2 regions of the Arthrobacter sp. B0316-1-20 genome follow, and region 2 is predicted to be linked to the other one. Evidence: riboswitches for the same ligand, from Rfam matches in the RefSeq annotation. Region 2 holds a riboswitch; the other holds the start of a gene.

Region 1 (10,601 bases), on a different contig from region 2:
CTTGCCGGAAACCGCCGGGACGTGCTCGCCATTGATAATCAGATCGCGGGTGATGGGCATGGCGCTTCATTCCTCTCCGAAGTGGCTGGGCCACGCCGCCGGCCGCAAGCCGAAGCGCCGGTCGTTCTCGCGGCCCGGTTAAGCCGGAGCCTACTCCCGCCGTCGGGCTCGGACAATGGGGCAGGACGGGCGAGCGTCCTGTCCGGGACGGCGCAAGTCATAAGTAAAACCGTTGAAGTTAGCCGGTTATTACCGTTTTACGAAAGTCTTTGTGAGCCGCATCATGGAGTTCAGGTTCCGCCGGCACCACGGGCGGACAGATCTTTAGGAGCTCGACCCGATGACCCTTTCCCTCAAACCGCACGTCGTCACGCTGGGCACAGCCGGCGGCCCTCGCTGGTGGACCGGTGAGAACGCAGGCCGCCGCACCGGCATCTCCACTGCCGTCGTCGTCGGCGATGCCGTCTACCTGGTGGATGCCGGCAACGGAGTGGGACGCCAACTGATGAAAGCCGGCCTCCAGGTTTCGTCACTGCGCGGAATTTTCCTGACCCACCTGCACTCCGACCACACGATCGATCTGGCCGGGCTCGCGATCTTCGGACTATTCACCCTCACGCCGGGACAGCGCAGCATCCGCATTCTAGGTCCGGGTGACCGGGGCGAACTGCCGCCTCCCTCCCCCCGCGCGGCGGTGCCGCCGTCGCCGGTCTTCCCGGAACTGCCTACACCGGGTACCCGGGACATGTTCCACCACCTAATGCAGGCCTACGCCACCGACCTCAACGACCGGGTCATCGACGCCCTGCGCCCCTCGCCGCTGGACTATTTCGTGGCCGAAGACATCGTCGTCCCCGACACCATCGGCTACCACCCGAACCAGAACCCGACGCCGGCCGGCATGGAGCCGTTCGAGATCTACCGCGATGAACTGGTCACAGTGACGGCCACTTTGGTGGAGCATCCGCCCGTCGCGCCCGCCTTCGCCTTCCGCTTCGATACGGCCGAAGGGTCGGTCACCATTTCCGGCGACACTGCACCCTGCCAGAATATGGTGCGGCTCGCCCGCGGCACCGATCTGCTGCTGCACGAAGCCATCGACTTCGATTGGGTCCAGCGCGCGTATGGCAGCATCGACACCGAGGAAGCCCGGGCTTCGATCGACCACCACCGCAGGTCCCACACCTCGCCTCAGGACGCGATCGCGATCGCACAGCAGGCCGGGGCACGAACCCTGGCGTTGCACCACCTCGTGCCGGGAACCACGCCGGACGCGGTATGGCAGGCGCACGGCCAGAACTTCAACGGCACATTCCTGATCCCCGATGATCTGGACGTGATCTCTTTCTCTTCCACCGACCCGGGGCCGACTGGAGTCGGCGGAACCGATGACCATGAAATGGCGGCTGCACAATGAGCAATGACACGACAACGGCGTCGACACCGGCCAAGCACGGCAAACCTGCGGACGACCTGAAGATCCCCAGCCTCAACACGCCGGAAATGCGGCGTATCCTGGCGTCCAGCTTCTTGGGCAGCGCCATCGAGTTCTACGACTTCATCCTCTATGCCACCGCGGCGGCGCTGGTTTTCAACACGGTTTTCTTCGTGAACTTGGACCCCGCCGTGGGTATATTCGCCTCCTTCGCCACGCTGGCCGTCGGCTATCTTGCCCGCCCGCTCGGCGGCATCATCTTCGGCCACTTTGGTGACCGGCTCGGCCGCAAGGGCGTGCTGATCACCTCCATGATGCTGATGGGCGTGGCCACCACGCTGATCGGGCTGCTACCCACCACGGCCCAGATCGGCATGGCCGCTCCGCTGGCGCTGATCGTCCTGCGCATCATCCAAGGCTTGGCCGTGGGCGGCGAATGGGGCGGTGCCATGCTGATGGCCTTGGAACACGCGCCGAAGGAGCGCCGCGGGTTCGCGGCCAGTTTCGCCAACATGGGCGGCCCCGCCGGCGCAGTGTTGGCCACACTCGCGGTTTCGGCCGTGTCCGTGCTGCCGGATGAACAGTTCCTGGCCTGGGGCTGGCGGCTGCCGTTCGTGATCAGCATCGTCTTGGTGGGCATCGGCCTGGTTGTTCGGCTCAAAGTAGCCGAGTCTCCGCTGTTCCTGGCGTTGGAGAATAAGGCCGACGAGAAGAAGATCCCGATTCTCGAAGTGCTGACGAAATACCCGAAGAATGTCGTCATGGGCACGCTGGTGGGCATGAGTTCCTACACCGTGCAGGGCCTGATGACCGTGTGGGCCATCTCCTACGTGGTGGACGAAGTCGGCTTGGACCGCACCGCCGTGCTGAACGTCAAAGCGATCGGCGCGGCATTAACCGTCGTTGCCATTTGGTTCGCCGCCCGGCACAGCGACAAGCTCGGCCGCCGTCCGGTGATGCTCATCGGCATCGCCGCCGGCGCGGTACTGGCCTTCCCCATCATGTGGATGCTGGAACTCGGAACGCTGTGGCTCTTTGCCATCGGCCTGTTCCTGGCCAACGGCGTCATCCAGGGCACCATCTTCGGCCCGTTCGGTGCATTCACCGCCGAACTCTTCCCGACCCGGGTGCGCTACACCGGCGCTTCGCTGGTGTACCAGCTCTCCTCCACGCTGGGCGCAGGGTTCACCCCGATGATCGCAAGCGGCCTCGTGCTGGCGGCCGGCGGTGAACTGTGGATGGTCGCTGCGGTCTGGGCCGGCGCGTTCGTGCTGGCCGGGCTTTGCATCCTGGGCATCAAGGAGGGTAAGAACCAGGACCTCACTGCGGAGAACATGTAGTCTCTGCTCGCTAGGCCTGAACGTTACGGCGGCCGTTGCCCGAGGCAGCGGCTGCCGTCACGGTTAAGCCGTGCCGTGCCGTCGTGCGTTTGTCGGCTGGGCGCCGCGTTAAGCCGCGTCACGCCGTCGTGCGCTCGCCGGATCCGCTCGCAGCCGCGCCGCCAACCTCCGCACAGAAGTCGAGAAAGGCCCTCAGCCTGAGGCTTGGCTTGGTGCCGCTGGCGTAGGCCACGCAGACGTCGCTGTGCCCGACCGGCCCGTCGATCTCCACAGTGGCCAGCGGAAGACCGTCGTAGCTGTGGTTAGCCGGCGGCCGCTGCACCAGCACGGTGTAGCCGAGGCCGCGGGCCACCATGCCCCGCACAGCTTCAAAACTCGAAGAACGCCAAGCGATTTTCGGGTCCAGTCCGGACAACCGCAGGTTGACCAATTGGTTGTCCCGCACGGTCGGGATGTCCAGCGAGACGAAGTCCTCTTCGGCCAGTTCGGCAAGCCGGACGCTTTTTCGGGAAGCCAGCGGGTGGTCGGCCGCCAGCAGAACATAGGGCCGGCCTTCCTTGACCGTTCGCGCCTGCACGCCGGGCAGCAAGTGCCGCGTATGGGTAATCACCGCATCCAGGTAGCCCTCCTGCATCCGGTGCTGCAGCTCGGCGGCTTCCCCTTCCTCCATGGTCACAGTGAGCCGCTGATGGGGCTTGATGAACCGTTCGCTGATCACCGGGACCCAGAAGGCGGAGAGGGTGCTGTAGCAGCCAATGGCCAGCGGACCGACCAGTCCCTGCTGGCGCTCGATGATGCTGTTATGCACGTCATCGGCGTGCCGGACCAGGCTCCGGACGTCTCGCAGGAACTGTTGGCCGACACCTGTCAGAGCCACTCCGCGGGACCGGTGCCGTACCATCAGCTGCGCGCCCACGATCCGTTCCAGATCCGTCAGCGACTGAGACATTGCCGCTTGTGAGATGTGGCTGGCGGCTGCGGCGGCGGAGATCGATCCGTGATCGGCGACTGCCACAAAGTACTGCAGTTGCTTGAGAGTGAAGTTGACCACCAAGTCACCGTACAAGTAATGCGATGTGGATGGATTTCTGGGCGGATTGTGCCGGTGGATGTAGCGGCCATACCCCGTGGTATCGCCCGCGTCGGATGTCTGTTCTTCCCGACGAGGCCCCGCTCTCAGGTTATCCACAGGTAAATCTCAGGGCTTGGACAGTTATCGAACCGTTATGTAACGTAATTGCAACGACGGCGAACATCCGCCGCCGTCCTCGGAAGGTATTGCTGAGCTCTGCCAACCTTCCCGAGTTCGTTCGCTAGACATCTGGCAGAGGCGGGGGACCCACTTTTCCGGGCCCCTTTGGGGCCCTTGGGGTTAAGTCGCGTGGAGTGCATGCCGCACTACCGCACGACCGGGTGACTCCCATCCGAATCCGACAGCTCACCTCGTAAGCATTGGGAGAGGTTACTTCTTGCTGCTCAAAAACAACCGTGCACGCCACCGCGCCACCCCCGTCCGCAACACCACTGTGGCCGGCCTGACCAACGCTGTTTCATCCCACGCCGGCACCGTCGGCCGCAGCGCCGCCGTTGTCACGGCTGCCGGCGGTCTGATGCTGGGCGTCGGCCTGCCAGCCAACGCTGCCTCCGATGTCATCGTCCCGACCTACGGTGCAGCCGATGTTGCGGACGCCGTTGCCGCCCCGGCCAACGCCAGCACCGAAGCTGCTTCCGACGCCGCCACCCACACCGTGGTCGCTGGCGATACCGTAGGCACGATCGCCGCCCAGTACGGCAAGAACGTGCAGGACGTACTGGCCGCCAACGGGCTGAACGCTTACACGATCATCTACCCGGGCGACCAGATCGCGCTGACCGGTTCCGCGCAGGGCACCCAGTCCGGCGGCGGCCAGGCTGCCCAGGGCACCAGCGTGGCAACCGTAGCCACCCAGGCTGCACCGGCAGACACCGCCACCGTTTCGCTGGCCAGCACCGACATCAAGCCCGCTTCCACCGGCGGCAACCAGAGCATCGTGGACATCGCCATGCAGGGCGTGGGCACCCCCTACGTCTGGGGCGGCACCTCCACCTCCGGCTGGGATTGCTCCGGCTTCACCCAGTGGGTTTACGCCCAGGTAGGCGTCGACCTGCCCCGCACCAGCCAGACTCAGGGCAGCGCCCTGACGCCGACCAGCAACCCGAAGGCCGGCGACCTGGTCGTGCAAAACGGCGGCGCCCACATCGGCATCTACCTCGGCGGCGGCAAGATGATCAGCGCGCTCAACCCGAGCCAGGGCACCCTGGTTCACGACGTGAGCGCCATGCCGGTCACCGGCTACTACACCATCTAGTAGCCCCACAGTTTCCTGGGCCGGTCATTCCCCCCAACGGCCGGCCCAGGACCACAGGGAGCCCCGTCGGCATGCGCCGACGGGGCCTCTCCTCTTTAAGCACGGGCATCTCCTCCTTAACTGCAGGATTTCTCCTCTTAACTGGCAGGCTCCTCCTCAAGGGGACCCGTGCCTCTTCCCGGCGAAACTTCTCCTCTTTAACACGGCTCTTTAACACGGGGCCCCTTATACAACGGGGCGTTGCCTCCGTAACGCGTAATCGCTGCCTTAACCGGCGAAGCTTCTCCCTTTGGGGCGAAGCTTTGCCTCTTTAACCGGGCTTTGCGGTCCGCAGTCCGTCTCTGGCCCAAGGCTTGGCATCGGGAACTGCAGCGCACTCCCCCGCCCCATTCCGAGGCGACCCTGCCCCGTCGGGCGAGCACCGGCGTCGTTATTTGCCAGACCGTGAGGGGTAGCGGGAATAGGAGCTGATGGCCGAGGGTTAGACTACTATTCCGCCGTTTTCGCCGGCGTTCTTGGCCCTTCGGAGGCCGACCACAACAGCACGCACTCCCACCCGAGGATTCTCCCGTGAGTAATGAACCGTCGACGAATAGTGACTCGGCGCGGCCCGGGCAGGCCCAAGGCAGCGGTTTGACGGCAGATGAATCGCGCCGCAACCGCAGGGTGATCGGCATCCTGCTGGTTTCCGCTTTTGTGGTGATCCTGAACGAAACCATCATGTCCGTGGCCTTGACCGACCTGATGGAAGACCTGCACATCAGCGCCCGCGCGGCCCAATGGCTGACCACCGCGTTCATGCTGACCATGGCGGTGGTCATCCCGGTGACCGGCTTCCTACTGCAGCGTTTCACCACGCGCCAGGTTTTCACGGCGGCCATGCTGCTGTTCTCGTCGGGCACGCTGCTGGCCGCGCTGGCGCCGGGGTTCGAGGTGCTGCTGGTGGCGCGCGTGGTGCAGGCGTCGGGTACGGCGATCATGATGCCGCTGCTGATGACCACGCTGATGAACCTGGTGCCGGCGGAGGACCGCGGGAAAACCATGGGCAACGTCTCGATTGTGATTTCGGTGGCACCGGCGATCGGCCCGACCATCTCCGGCCTCATCCTCCATGCGCTGTCCTGGCGCTGGATGTTCTGGTTGGTGCTGCCGATCGCTCTGACCATGCTGCTGGTCGGCAACCGGAAGATCCAGAACGTCAGCGAGCCCAGGCAGGTTCCGCTGGACGTGCCGTCCGTGGTGCTCTCCGCCATTGGCTTCGGCGGGCTGATTTACGGCCTCAGCCAGGTGGGTTCCGGACATGGAACAACGACGGCGGAGCCCACCTCGGGTGGCGCGATGTGGGTCGCGTTTGCGGCCGGCGGGGTGGCACTGCTGGTGTTCCTGCTGCGCCAGGTGCGGCTGCAGCGCTCGGACAAGGCGCTGCTGGACCTGCGTCCTTTCCGTGTCGTCAACTTCTCCATGTCCGTGGGGCTGATGGCCGTGAGCATGGCGGCACTGTTCGGCACCATCATTTTGCTCCCTATATATATGCAGCAGGTTTTGGGGCTGGAACCGCTGAAGATCGGCCTGATGCTGCTGCCGGGCGGGTTGCTGATGGGCCTGCTGGCACCGGCCGTCGGCCGACTGTACGACAAGTTCGGACCGACGGTGCTTTTGGTGCCGGGAACAGTACTGGTCAGCGCCGTGCTCTGGTACCTGTCCACGGTCACCGAGAACACGGCGCCGATGACTCTGCTGGCCGCGCACCTCGTACTCAGCCTGGGTCTGGCGCTGCTTTTCACGCCGTTGTTCACAGCCGGCCTGGGCTCGGTGCGGCGGCCACTATACTCGCATGGAAGCGCGATCATCGGCACCGTGCAGCAGGTGGCCGGTGCGGCCGGCACCGCCATGTTCGTCACCGTGATGTCCATGCAGACCGCTGCGCTTGCCGCCGGCGGCGCGGAAACGACGACGGCGGTGGCGGGGGGCGTGCGTGCTGCCTTCCTGGCGGGAGCGATCATCTCCGTGGTGGCCGTGGCCGCCGCGTTCTTCATCCGGAAGCCGGTGGAAGAACCGGCCGAGGTTGCCCGGAAAGGTGCGCCGGTCGCGCATTGAGCCTGGTGGGCTGCGCCCGCCGCAGCAACATGGTGCGGCGGTTGCTCACCTGCACCGTTGTGGGGCGGCGCCACGAAACGGTGCTCCACGCTTGCAAGGCACCCGTTTTGGTCACCCATCGCCGGCACTCGACTCCACAGGTTCCCGTTGCGGGCACTCCGCCTCCACAAGTACCCATGGCGGCCACCTTATCCACCTTTGAGTGCTGGGTTCTGCTCGCCTGTACGCGCGCTGCATAGGCTGGATTTATGGCGATTGAGGCGCTGGACGAGGCTCCGGGAGCAGAGCAGGATGAGTCCGCTCTGCTGGACCGGTTGCGCGCCGAAATCACTGGGTTGAACGGCCGGCTGCGGAACGGCGGGCTGACCCGCAGCACAAAATCCGTAGCCCGGACGGCAGAACAGGTTGAAGAGCTGGCCAATACCGTTTCCCAAACCCAGCTCATCCTGGCCCGCATCATCAAAGCGCAGAACATCGCTGCCGTCGGAGAGACGGACACACCACACGACCCCGACGAGCCGAATCGTCGCAAGCACGGCGCGTACAAGACGAACGAGGATTATCTCCGGGCGAAGCTGGGCATTGCCCGGCAGGAAGCGGCGCGCCGGTTCCAACTAGCGGAGGCCACCGAAGCCAAGCCGGCGCCCGAGGGCACGCCCGTTCCCCCGCCGCGGTTGCCGGTGCTCGCCCGCGCGTTGGACGAGGGGATGGTTTCCGGCCAAGCCGCCGGCTTGATCCGCAAGGCCATCGACGGCCTGCGCCGCACCGCCGATCCGGAGCAGCTCCGCAAGATGGAAGAGGCACTGGTCAAGCATGCCTCCGATTACGACGTCGACTCGCTGCGGCTCCTGATTCGGCAGTGGGAGGGCGGACTCAACCCCGGCGGCGCCGATCCCGGTCCGGCCGACCTGAAATCACGGCAGGGCTTGTTTTACCGGGGCCGGCGCAACGGCCTTCACTGCTACGAGATCAACGCCACCGATGAGCAAAACGAGGTCCTGGCCACGGTCTACAACTCGGCCACCAACCCTCGATTGCGGGAAGGCACCGCCACGGCCGAGACGGTAGGATACGACGCCGCCGACGCGGTCAGCGCGCTCAATGACGACGACGCGGCCGACTTCATCGACAACAGCGAGACAGCCCCGGCAGCCGAGGAATCCGTCCCGATGGCCGGTCCCACTGACGCCTGCGGCACTGCGGACCAGGGTCACGGACACGATACGGGTCCTGATGCTTCAACCGATTCCGTGCCAACAGATGGGCGCACCCGGCAGCAGAAGCAACTGGACGGGCTTATCGGTGCCTGCAAGGTCGCGCTGACCACGGATCTGTTGCCGGCAGCAAGCGGACGACGTCCCCAGTTGCTGGCCACCATCGACTACAAGGACCTGGCCTCTGAGCTCGGCCGCCCGGGAGCCAGTACTTTCTCCGGACCGCTGAGCGCGAAGACCATCCGCCGGATAGCCTGCGATGCGGACATCATCCCGGTGGTCCTTGCCGGTATGGGCGTGATTCTGGACGTCGGCCAGTCGCAGCGGCTGTTTCCGAAGTACATGCGGCTGGCAATCATCGCCAGGGACGGCGGCTGTGCCTTCCCCGGCTGCACCGCCCCTTCGCCCTGGACGGAGGTGCACCACATCCGGTGGTTTGAAAAGGGCGGCCCAACATCCACCGACAACGGCGTGATGCTCTGCAGTCACCACCATCACCTCATCCACGAAGGAGACTGGCGGATCGAGGTCATCAACGGCGTCGCCTGGTTCTTCCCGCCGCCCGACGTGGATCCGGCGCAAAAACCAGTACGCAATCACGTCTGGCTCAAGGACGCCCAGCTGCCCGAACGACCTCCCGAGCCGGCCCTGCTGGGCACCAACTCCGGGCAGTCCGCGCACCCACCTCGGGGAGACTTGGGTAAACCTGACGCGGGCGCTCTAGGAACACCCGTTGACCACACGGATCCACCGGGACGGGCGGTGCAAGCAGAACTTGATATTGGCTTGGACTCCGTCGCAGAAGGTGGCGGCCCGGGCGGACCTTTCAGCCCATTCCGCGGGTGGCCAGAGCAGCCGGAAACTCCCCCGTTCTGAGGGAGATGGGCCGCCCGGCCACGAGGTGCCGTCAGGACCTTTCGCCATCCGCACGATGACCAGGGGCGGCAGATGGAACTTTAGCCAGCGCTGTAGTCGTCGCAGGCCTTTTGCATGGAGGCGACGGTTTCGGCCGGGATCTGGTCGCCGGACTCGGCGATCTGCGACATCGGGCCGGTGATTTCGGCGGGAACGCCGGCGGCGTCTGCGGCCGTGACCAGTCCGCCGAGCAACTGCTTCTCCTCTGCACCGACTTTACCGTCGCGGATCGGAGCGCATGCCTGCTTGACCGCTTCTCCAACAGCGGCGTTGGCCAGATCGGACGCGGCTTGGCTGACGGCTTCGGAAGCAGCGTTGGCAGCCTGGTCGGCTGCGTCGGAGGCGGCCTGTTCGATCTGTCCACAACCGGTGGCGACCAGGGCCACGAGCGGGAGCATCAGCAAAGCAGAGTATCGGCGAATCACCCCGCAACTTTACTATGAGGCACTCGCTTTCCCTCATTCGGGGGATGCCTCTAGCCCGGCAGCGGGATCCGCGGGCGAACCGTGGTGAGAAGACTGAGATCATGACTACTTCAGAAGTGAAACAGCATCCTCCAGTGGCTAGGGGCCGCTTCATCGAGCGCACGCCGTTGATCACGGCCTTGGCGGCGGGTTTCTACGCGCTAGCCGCTATGTTCTTCCTGCTGACGCAAGGTTCATTGCCTTTGGTTCCCGCCGAGGCCCTATCTCACGAGTTAAACGGGCCGCTGGGCGCCGTCCTCAACTATCTCCTCCCCTCCTTGGCGATGGCCGGATCCCTGCTTGGATTTGCCGCCCACTATCGGCTGCTTTCTGCCCGGGCCTTCGTGTTGGGCTCCACGGTCTTTGCCTCTACATATGGCGGCATCGTGCTGTTGGTGGTAGTCGATAGCAATATTTTGGCGACGCTGGGCTATCTGCCGTTCCTTATGGTCAAGTCCTTTACCGATCCGGGATTCTTTCAGACAGCCATCGACCTGCCGTGGCCGATCGTGGGCCATCAATTGGCTTGCATCATTGGGGTCGCGCTGTGGATCTTGACCACAGTGGTGGCCGTTCGCAGGCGTTCGAGTGCTTGTGTCCGCTGCGGTCGCCAGGCTTCAGTGGTAACTGCCAGACGGTGGGCAACGCCGGTGACCATCGCTGCAGCCACCATTCCTGGGATCTATGCAATCACGCGTTTTGCTTGGGCGGCGGGCATCCCGCTCGGAGTTGAGCCGGTCTTTCTGCAGCAGATGCAGGACACTGGTCTGGTGTACGCCGGCCTTGGC
Region 2 (10,601 bases):
CGGGATCTTCACCATCGACCAATTGGCCGCCCTGGAACTTCCACCCGGTGAATCGCCCGACGGCCCGCTCGCCCGGCTCCGCGACCAGGCACGAATGCAGACCGGCTCGGCCACGCCGGACGGCCGGGTCACCTACCGCAAGGACGGCACGGAACACGAGGTTTCGTACCGCGTGCTGGAGCAGCACACGCTGTCCCGCCTGCCTGCGCCCAACCCCGGCGACATCTACTTCGACTTCGAGGGCGATCCGCTGTGGCAGGACGAGGACGGCGAGTGGGGGCTGGAATACCTTTTCGGCGTGGTGGAACATCCGCCGGCTGCCGGCACGGCCCCGCCGTTTAAGCCCTTCTGGGCGCACAGCCGCGCCGGCGAACGGCAGGCGCTGGCGGACTTCCTGGAATATGTCGCCGATCGGCGGCGCCGGTATCCGGGGATGCACATTTACCACTACGCCAACTACGAGAAGGCCGCATTACGCCGGCTGTCGCTGCAGCATCTGGTGGGTGAGGAAACCGTGGACAGTTTGCTGCGCGAGGGCATCCTGGTGGACCTCTACGACACGGTCCGGCACAGCCTGCGGATCTCGGAAAACTCCTACAGCATCAAGAAGCTCGAGCCCTTGTACATGGGAGACAACCTGCGGTCCGGCGACGTCAAGGACGCCGGAGCTTCCGTGGTCGCATACGCCCGCTACTGTGCGGCTAGAGACGCCGGCAACGACGCCGAGGCAGAGACGGTCCTGAAAAGCATTGCCGACTACAACGAGTACGACTGCCTCTCCACGATGGAACTGCGCAATTGGCTCCTGCGGTTGGCGGCCGAGCGCCGAGTCGTGCCGGGGCGTACGGCCGCCCCCGCGGCGGCGGCTGCCTCTGCCGCGAGCGGGACGTTGGCCGCCGACGACGAGCCGCTGCCGCCCGAGGAGCGGCGGCTGCACGACTACGTCGAGGCTGCCGCCGACAGGGCCGCCCGCCGAAGCGAAACGCTGTCCGCCGATGAACAGGCCGTCGCCATGGTCGCGGCCTCGGTCGGCTACCACCGGCGGGAAGCGAAGCAGTACTGGTGGGCGCATTTCGACCGGCTCGACGCCCCGCTGGAGGACTGGGCGGATACCCGCGACGTCTTCACCGTGGATTCCGCGCGCGTGGTTTCCGGGTGGGAAAAGCCGACGTCGCGTAGCAACCCGGTCCGCGTGCTGCGGCTCACCGGCAGGCTGGCACCCGGATCCACCATCAAGGAAGGCAGCCTGCTCTGCCGGCTCTACGACCAGCCCTTCCCGGAGTTCCTCTGCGACCAGAACGACGGCGTCAATCACCGCGCGTTTTGTTTCGGCGCGGAAGTGCTGGAACTGGGTGCGGACGGTGGGAAGGACACGCTCCTGGTGAAGGAGCGGCTGCCCCGCGGTGCCGACGAGTACAACGAGCCGCCGGTGGCGCTCACACCCGACCAGCCGCTGCCCACCACCTCCATCCGGCAGGCCCTCGCAGACCTCGCCGCTGCGGTTGCCGGCACATTGCCCGGCTTCCCGGCCGAACCGGCGCTGGACCTGCTGCGCCGTCGCCCGCCGCGGCTGGCAACGCTGGCGCGGCTGCCCGAGGTCCAGGACCACCCGGACGGCTACGTGGACGCCATCACCGCCGCCGTCGCCGACCTGGACGATTCCTACCTGGCGGTCCAGGGACCGCCGGGCACCGGCAAGACCTACGTCGGCTCGCACGCCGTCGCCCGATTGGTGGCCCGGGGCTGGAAGGTCGGTGTCGTCGGCCAGTCGCATGCCGTGGTCGACAACATGCTGCGCGCCGCCATCGAGAAGGCCGGCGTGCCGCCGGAAGTCGTTGCCAAAAAACCCAACGGCGACCACGACCTGCCGTGGCCCAACCGGAGTACGGACGATGTGGCCCGGTTGCTCGCCTCCCCCGGGGGCGCGTTGATTGGCGGCACGGCGTGGACCATGACGGGGTCTGCTGTCCCGCCGAAGTCGCTGGATCTGCTGGTCATCGACGAAGCCGGCCAGTTCTCGCTGGCCAACACGCTGGCCGTCTCCCGGGCCGCCAGGCGCCTGCTGCTGCTGGGTGATCCGCAGCAGCTGCCCCAGGTGACCCAGGGAACGCATCCGGAACCGGTCGACGAGTCGGCACTCGGGTGGCTCTCTGACGGCCATGCCACGCTGCCGCCGGAGCTGGGCTATTTCCTCGCCCTGAGCTGGCGCATGCACCCGGACCTGTGCCGGGCCGTCTCCGTCCTAGCCTACGAGGGGCGGCTCAAGTCGGCGCCGGCCGCCGCGCTGCGACGGCTGGAAGGAGCTCCGCCCGGGGTGGAATGCGTGTACGTGAACCACCACGGCAACGCGACGTCGTCGCCCGAAGAAGCCGCCGAGGTACTGGCCCAGGTCCGCCGGCATCTGGGCCTGCCCTGGCACGCGGACGGCACGGCCCGGCCGCGCCCCCTGGCCGGAACGGACATCCTCGTGGTGGCACCCTATAACGCCCAGGTCCAGCTGATCCGTTCCGTGCTGGACGGCGCCGGGCTGGCGGAGGTCCGGGTGGGCACGGTGGACAAGTTCCAGGGCCAGGAAGCGCCGGTCGTGATCGTTTCCACCGCGGTGTCCGCCGCGGCCGAGGCGCCGCGCGGCATGGAATTCGTGCTTAACCGAAACCGGAACAACGTGGCTGTCTCGCGCGGGCAGTGGCGGGCGGTTATCGTGCGTTCCCGCGCCCTCACGGACTACCTGCCGGCACGGCCCGCCGGGCTGGAGGAGCTGGGGGCGTTCGCGGGGCTCTGCGACTGCACGAATTGACCTCACCGCGCCCGCTCTCTGGATGTGGAATGTCGTCTCAGGGGTCAAACCGCCCGACAGGCTGCGGATGCGCGGCTACGTCAGTGGCGAAATTCGCTACGGTGCCAGCCTCGGTCATGTTTGAATGAGGATTGGCAGCTTGGCGGGCCAACCACCCGTTGTCCGTGCCGGCTGGAAGTGTGCACTGAGTAGTTTCCGCACAGTAATTCCGACGAGAGGAAGAACATGAGCAAGTACGAACTGCCCCAGCTCGACTACGATTACGCGGCCCTGGAGCCGCACATCTCGGCGAGGATCATGGAGCTGCACCACTCCAAGCACCACGCCACCTACGTGGCCGGCGCGAACACCGCGCTGGAGCAGCTGTCCGACGCCCGCTCCAAGGGCGAATTCGGCAACGTGCCGAAGCTGTCCAAGGACCTGGCCTTCCACCTCGGCGGCCACACCAACCACTCGATCTTCTGGAAGAACCTCTCCCCGGAAGGCGGCGACAAGCCCACCGGCGAACTGGCCTCCGCCATCGATGAGTACTTCGGTTCCTTCGACGCGTTCCGCGGCCACTTCGGCGCCGCAGCGCTGAGCCTGCAGGGCTCGGGCTGGGCCGTGCTGGCCTACGAACCCCTGGGCGGCAACCTGGTCATCGAGCAGCTCTACGACCAGCAGGGCAACATCCCGGTAGGCACCATTCCGCTGCTGATGCTGGACATGTGGGAGCACGCCTTCTACCTCGACTACGTCAACGTCAAGGCCGACTACGTCAAGGCGTTCTGGAACATCGTCAACTGGGCCGACGTCGCAGCCCGCTTCGACTCCGCCCGCACCGGCGCTTCCGCGCTGATCACCCCGGCCAAGTAACACTGGCCAACCGTGCTCGGGCACGGAGATGACCCAGGCACCGCCGCTGGGCCGGACAACCGGCCCAACGGCGGTGCCTCGTCGTTAAGATGTCCGCTTGTATCAAGGACTTCCTTTCACCGAAGCGATGCAGAAGGATGAAGGCATGATGTTCGAACACGATGACGCGGTCCTTGAGCTCACCGACGAGCAATCGTGGATGCTGCTGGAGAGGACGAAGCATGGCCGCCTCGTCCTCACGGCCGCCGGGGAAACCGATATTTTCCCCATCAACTATGTTGCGCGCGATGGCAGGCTCGTCCTGCGCACGGCGCCGGGCACCAAGCTGGCCGAATTGACGATCAACGACCAGGTCTTGTTCGAGGCCGACGGCATCAGCAGCGAGGAAGCATGGAGCGTTGTCGTCAAAGGCACGGCCCGGGTACTGCAGGACCAGGAGGACATCGCGGCCGCCGAAGCGCTGCCGGTCGAGACCTGGATCCCGACTCTCAAGGATTTCTATGTGGAAGTGAAGCCGGCCAGCATCAGCGGACGCCACTTCAAACTGGGTCAACAACCCGAACGTTTTTAGCCACGGCAAAGGCCCGGTCGGGGTGGTGACGCTGCGCGGGTGCGCATCGCTGGACCACTCCCGACCGGGCCTTCGTCTTGCTCAGCGGTAGACGCTCATTCAGTGGCCGACGCTGGCGAGGATCTCCTCGAAGCTTTTGGATTCGACGCCGCCACGGCCGCGCTCGGTCACCGGAGCGCCCTCCACCAGGTCGACCAGTTCGGCGGCCGCCCGGTCCGAGCGCTCGGACAGTCCGCCGGTTCCCGCCTCACCGGCGCCCCAGTCCTCCGGCGCGGCATAGACCGTGGTTTGTACCGTGCGGGCACGGAGGTAGCTGAACAGCGGACGGACGGCGTAGTCCAGGGCCAGCGAGTGGCGGGCGCTGCCACCGGTGGCGCCCATCAGCACCGGTTTGCCGGCGAGCGCGCGCGGCTCGACCACATCGAAGAAGGACTTGAACAGCCCGCTGTAGGAGGCGCTGAAGACCGGGGTCACCACGATCAGCGCATCGGCTGCCACGGTTGCCTTGAGCACTTCGTCCAGCTTCGGCGCGGCGTAGCCGGTCACCATGTTGTTGGCGATATCGACGGCGTAGTCACGCAGCTCCACCAGTCGGACCTCGGCCTCGACGCCCTTCAGGCGGAACTGGTCCACGGCAGAGGCAGCCAATTGGTCAGCCAGCATCCGACTCGAGGACGGAACGCCGAGTCCGGCGGATATAACAACGATCTTGCGCTCTGACACTGAGACCCTCCTGGTTTGTTCATGCAATCGCATCTAGATGGGTCAACCAAGGCACCGCGAAGATTATTCCGGGGCGAGCTGACGGCGGAGGGCGGGGCGCCGCGCTTCCGCCGCGGGCGTCGGCCCGCAAGAAGCACACGAGCCGCCTTCGACCGGCCACAAGAGGTGTTGGACTGCAGGGCCAAGGCTGCCTCAACCCTAGCCAGCCCCCATCCAAGAGGGCTACCGTGGCACCCACCATCCATGACTTCCGCATCAGAGGAATCCCCATGAGCAGCAATCGAGCAGTGGCTTACAAGGAACCCGGCAAGGTCGAAGTGATCGACATCGACTATCCAAGTTTCACCCTCAAGGATGGCCCGGGGGTCCACCCAGACAACGTGGGCCGGCAGGTATCGCACGGAGTCATCCTGCGCACCGTTGCCACCAACATCTGCGGCTCCGACCAGCACATGGTCCGGGGCCGTACTACTGCCCCGAAAAACCTGGTCCTGGGCCATGAAATCACCGGCGAGGTCGTCGACGTCGGCTCCGACGTGGAATTCATCAAGGTCGGCGACATCGTCTCCGTCCCCTTCAACATCGCGTGCGGACGCTGCCGGAACTGCAAGGAGCGGAAGACCGGCATCTGCCTGAACGTGAATCCCGAGCGCCCGGGCAGCGCCTACGGCTACGTGGACATGGGCGGCTGGGTGGGCGGCCAGGCCGAGTACGTGCTGGTCCCCTACGCCGACTGGAACCTGCTGAAGTTCCCGGACAAGGACCAGGCGCTCGAGAAGATCATGGACCTGACCATGCTCTCCGATATCTTCCCCACCGGCTTCCACGGCGCCGTCACCGCCGGCGTGGGGGTTGGCTCCACCGTGTACATTGCCGGCGCCGGCCCCGTGGGGCTGGCCGCTGCGGCCAGTGCCCAGTTGCTCGGCGCCGCCGTCGTGATTGTCGGGGACATGAACGAGGGCCGCCTCGCCCAGGCGCGCAGCTTCGGCTGCGAGACCGTGGACGTCTCCCAGGGCCATCCCAGGGACCAGATCGAACAGCTTTTGGGCGTCCCCGAGGTGGATTGCGGCGTGGACGCGGTGGGTTTCGAGGCCCGCGGGCACGGCAAGGACGCCCAAGAGGCGCCAGCCACCGTGCTGAACTCGCTGATGGAGGTTACTGCGGCCGGCGGGGCCCTGGGCATCCCGGGGCTGTACGTCACCGGCGACCCGGGCGGAATCGACGAGGCCGCGCAGAAGGGCTCGCTCTCGCTCTCGCTGGGCACGGGCTGGGCCAAGTCGCTCTCCTTCACCACGGGGCAGTGCCCGGTGATGAAGTACCACCGCGGCCTGATGATGGCCATCCTGCACGACAGGGTGCAGATAGCGAAGGCCGTGAACGCCACGGCCATCCCCTTGGAGGACGCGCCGAAGGGCTATGCGGAGTTCGACGCCGGTGCCGCCACAAAGTACGTGCTCAACCCCAACGGTTACATCAGCTAGGCCCCGCGACGGGGCCTTGAACCTAGGAGCAAACATGGACACCGTCACCTTGGAAGACGCCCGCCGGGTCATTGCCGCCGCCGAGGCCAAAGCCGCCGACATCGGCCAGCCGATGAACATCGCCGTCGCCGATGCGGGCGGGAACCTGGTCTCGCACGTGCGGATGGACGGGGCGTGGCTGGGCAGCATCGACATCTCGATCAACAAGGCCTTCACCTCGCGGGCGTTCGACATCCAGACCAAGGACCTGGGCGACAACTCGCAGCCGGGCAATCAGTTCTACGGCATCCATGCCAGCAACCACGGCCGCATCATGATCTTCGCCGGCGGCATCCCGCTCTCCCGCGACGGCCAGGTGGTCGGTTCGATCGGCGTCAGCGGCGGCTCCGGAGAGCAGGACCAGTCGGTGGCGGAGGCTGGAGCGGCGGCACTCTAGTTTTGGCTCCGGAGCCGGTCAACACCTGATTATCGGCACCGGGCCGCGGACCCGGGTCCGGGTCAGCGCCTGATCGTCGGGACCGGGCCGCCGGCCGGGATTCGGCGTCTGCTCGCCGGGTTTGGCCTGCTGCGCCAGCCGGCCTGACCGGTACGCGGCTACATCCGGATGCCTGCCCCCTGCTTGTTGCGTTCATCACGGCAGGCCTTCACCGCGTCCGCAGTCTGCGCCGCCACGATTCACTGCGCACTTCCCCGAGAGCAGCACTGCGAAGGCTTGGTGCGCGCCGGGCCGCCAATGCTAACTGGAGGCTGCCCGGCGGAGGCGTTACTCCCGGGCGGGGGTCCGATAACGGCCGGGGAACGGCGTGTAACCTCCGAACACTCCCGGCGCGGGGCCCGGATAACGGCCCGGGAACGGCGTGTAACCTCCGAACACTCCCCGGCGTGTAACTTCCGCTCACTCCCCGGCGCGGGGGCTCCACTAACGGCCCGGGAACGGCGTGCAACCTCCGATCACTCCCCGGCGCGGGGCTCCGCTAACGGCCAAGCAGCGCCGCGAATCCCAGGCGGATGCACACTCCGCCCAATTAAAGGAATCACCTTAAACGGAGGAACTTCTGGTGACAAGGAACACGGATAACGAATTTGTAACGCCGCGTGTCGCTCCGGTAATTTTGAATTTGTTCCTATCTATCTAGGTAGGCATCCGGTCCGCCCGTCTAACCCTGCCAGCGGACCGCAAGAATCGAGCTTTTCATCGAAGGCAGGGGCGGAGGAACCACTTACGGTGCTTGGGGGCACCTCGGGGTGAAGTCCTCACCGGCACAGTCGCACTCTGAAATCCGACTGCCGGCAGGACCGAGTGAACTCTCGCTCGAATCCGACAGCTAACTTCGCAGGCGCAAGAGAGGAAACCCTGTGAACAACCCTGTGCGCGGTCGTCGCCGTTCCGACACCCCCACGAATGCCCTGTCCAAGATCTCGCGTTCCGCCCTGGCGAAGATCACCCGTTCCAGCGAGGGCTCCCCTGCCCGCCGCGAAGGGGAAGCATCCCCGGCGGCCTACTCCCTCGCCCGCAAGACCGGCCTGGCTGCCGTTGCCGCCGGCATCTTGGCCGCGGCAGTGGTCCCGGTGGCCCAAGCCGGCGGCACTACCGACGTTGGTTCCGACCGCGCCTCCGAGCAAAGCCCCGTGCAGATTCAGGCGGCCCAGGAGGCCGAAATCCGCTTTGACCGGGCCAAGGTAGCCAGCAAGGCTACGCCGGAGGAAGCCCAGGTTGCCGCCGAGGCCGCCGAAAAGAAGAAGGCCGACGAAAAGGCGGCGGCCGCCAAGAAGGCCGAGGCCGAGAAGAAGGCGAAGGCCGAAGCTGCGGCCAAGAAGGCTGCAGCGGAGAAGAAGGCAAAGGCCACGGCCGCAGCCAAGAAGGCCGCCGCAGCCAAGGCGAAGACCGTCGGCTTTGCCACCGGCAAGCTGGCCGCTCCGATCCCGAACATGAACCAGACCTCCGGCTTCGGCTACCGCCAGAACCCGATCACCGGTGCTGCAGGCGAGCTGCACACCGGCATTGACTACGCCATGGCGTGCGGCACCCCTGTCCACGCGGCCGACGGCGGCAAGGTCGTCGAGGCCGGCTGGCAGGTCGGCGGCGGCGGCAACCGCATCGTGGTTCAGCACGGCAGCGGCCTGAAGACAACCTACAACCACCTGCAGTCGATCGGCGTTTCGCTGGGCCAGAAGGTGGCCAAGGGCCAGTCCATCGGCCAGCTGGGCACCACCGGCAACTCCACCGGCTGCCACCTGCACTTCGAGGTTGTCAAGGACGGTCAACTGGTGGATCCGGCCGGCTGGCTCTAACCCACCCTTGACGACGGCGGAGCTTCCGCCACCGACGACGGCGATGCCCACACGGCATCGCCGTCGTCGTTAAGGGCCGGTCAGGCGAAGGGCCTCGACGCCCGGTCCAGGGCGGCAACTTCGTCGGCGGTCAACTCCACGTCCGTGGCGGCCATCAGCTCCGGCAGCTGTTCGGGCGTCCGGGCGCTGGCCAGCGGAGCGGTAATGCCGGGCTTGGTCAGCAGCCAGGCGAGCGCGGTTGTCGTGAGGGAGATGCCGCGCGACTGGGCGACGGTCTCCAACGCGTCGACGACCGCGAAGCCCTCCATCGTGAGGTAATCACGGAGCATGCCGCCGCGCGGGCTGCTGTCGGCGTCATCCGTCGAGTGGTACTTGCCGGACAGGAAACCGGCGGCCAGCGAGTAGTACGGGAACACCGAGAGGTTGTGTTCGCGGGCCAACGGAGCATAGCCCTGTTCGTAGTCTTTGCGGGCCACCAGGTTGTAGTGCGGCTGCAGCGCGACCGGCAGCGCAAAACCGTTCTGCTGGGCGATGTTCATCCACTCGGCGATCCGCTCGGGAGACAGGTTGGACAAACCGATCTGGCGGACCTTGCCCTCCCTCACCAGGGCGTCGAACGCGGCGGCCGCCTCAATCAACGGGGTGCCCTCGTCGTCGTAATGGGCGTAGTACAGGTCGATGTATTCGGTGCCCAGCCGCTGCAGTGAAGCCTCGGCGGCAGCAGCCACGTTCACCGCCGACAGTCCCTGGAGTTCCGGATGACCGCCCACCTTCGTAGCGATGACGACCGATTCGCGGTTTTTCCGTTCGGCCATCCAGCGGCCGATGATCTCCTCGGATTCGCCCCCGCGGTTACCCGGAACCCACGCGGAGTAGCTGTCCGCGGTGTCAATGAAGTTGCCGCCGGCCTCGGTGAAGGCATCCAGCACCTGCTGTGAACCGGACTCGTCCGAGGTCCAGCCGAAGGTGTTGCCGCCCAGAGCGAGCGGGAAGATCTTGATGTCCGAAGTGCCGATCAAGCGCATCGAAGGTCCTTTCAAAGGTAAGGCGCGGCCTTCGCATGCCGCTTACGTTTAACCTAGCAGCGGCGGACGCGTTCCCCGGACGCGGTAACGGCGCCGCCGGGCGGCCGGCGGCCCGCCGGGCAGTACCGTGCTCCCCTAGACTTTAGCTATGGCCGACTCGCTGACCCCGCAGCAGCGCAGCGCCAACATGGCCAAAATCCGCGGCAAGAACACCAAACCCGAGCTGTTGGTCCGGAAACTGCTGCATGCCAAGGGATACCGCTACCGCCTGCATGGCAGCGCAGGCGGCGGGAAGCTGCCGGGCAAACCGGATCTGGTTTTCGCCGGACGGCGGAAAGTGATCTTCGTCAACGGCTGCTTTTGGCATGCCCATGACTGCAGGGTCGGCCGGCATGCGCCGAAGTCCAACGCCGGCTTCTGGGAAGCCAAACGGACGCGTACGGCTGCCCGCGACGAAGCCCAACGGTCGGCGCTGCAGGCGGCCGGCTGGCAGGTCCTCACCGTATGGGAGTGCGAGTTCAAGAGAACCGGCGATCTGGCCGCGCTCGAGGACAAGCTGGTCGCTTTCCTCGCCTGAGCCGGATTACAGGCCCAACAGCCCCTCCGCCCGCGGGGAAAATCCCGGGGTTGAGGGGCTGTTGGCCAGGGGAACGCGGCAATGGGTGGACCCCCTTCGGGGTTGGGTCAGAGGTGCGTGGGGGCGAACATCTTCAGCAGTGTCTCGACGACGACGACGTTCGGTCCCTCGGCGGCAAAGCTCTCCCGGAGTGCGGGGCCGACATCCTCCGGCGCTACCCGGCGTGCCGGCACACCAAAGGCCTGTGCCAGCGCCACGAAGTCCGGCCGCGCCAGTTCCG

What was found. A riboswitch is a leader RNA that binds a small molecule or an ion and turns the genes downstream of it on or off. The one in region 2 is predicted to bind cyclic di-AMP.
Region 1: it holds a riboswitch for cyclic di-AMP, as region 2 does, so the genes downstream of both, AC5RW2_RS13700 (C40 family peptidase) here and AC5RW2_RS00500 (M23 family metallopeptidase) in region 2, are expected to answer to the same signal.

Annotation. Positions count from the first base shown of each region.
Region 1 covers NZ_JBNHHC010000007.1:134,039-144,639, reverse strand. Annotated here, with positions in the region: gene AC5RW2_RS13720 (aldehyde dehydrogenase family protein) at 1-60, opposite strand, end outside; gene AC5RW2_RS13715 (MBL fold metallo-hydrolase) at 341-1,417, shown strand; gene AC5RW2_RS13710 (MFS transporter) at 1,414-2,775, shown strand; gene AC5RW2_RS13705 (LysR substrate-binding domain-containing protein) at 2,894-3,826, opposite strand; cyclic di-AMP (ydaO/yuaA leader) riboswitch at 4,077-4,241, shown strand; gene AC5RW2_RS13700 (C40 family peptidase) at 4,245-5,123, shown strand; gene AC5RW2_RS13695 (MDR family MFS transporter) at 5,694-7,220, shown strand; gene AC5RW2_RS13690 (HNH endonuclease signature motif containing protein) at 7,469-9,310, shown strand; gene AC5RW2_RS13685 (hypothetical protein) at 9,391-9,774, opposite strand; gene AC5RW2_RS13680 (hypothetical protein) at 9,876-10,601, shown strand, end outside.
Region 2 covers NZ_JBNHHC010000001.1:107,069-117,669, reverse strand. Annotated here, with positions in the region: gene AC5RW2_RS00530 (TM0106 family RecB-like putative nuclease) at 1-2,797, shown strand, start outside; gene AC5RW2_RS00525 (superoxide dismutase) at 3,023-3,652, shown strand; gene AC5RW2_RS00520 (pyridoxamine 5'-phosphate oxidase family protein) at 3,798-4,223, shown strand; gene AC5RW2_RS00515 (FMN reductase) at 4,323-4,946, opposite strand; gene fdhA (formaldehyde dehydrogenase, glutathione-independent) at 5,216-6,427, shown strand; gene AC5RW2_RS00505 (GlcG/HbpS family heme-binding protein) at 6,462-6,863, shown strand; cyclic di-AMP (ydaO/yuaA leader) riboswitch at 7,604-7,780, shown strand; gene AC5RW2_RS00500 (M23 family metallopeptidase) at 7,784-8,719, shown strand; gene AC5RW2_RS00495 (aldo/keto reductase) at 8,800-9,744, opposite strand; gene AC5RW2_RS00490 (very short patch repair endonuclease) at 9,893-10,321, shown strand; gene AC5RW2_RS00485 (thiamine pyrophosphate-binding protein) at 10,429-10,601, opposite strand, start outside.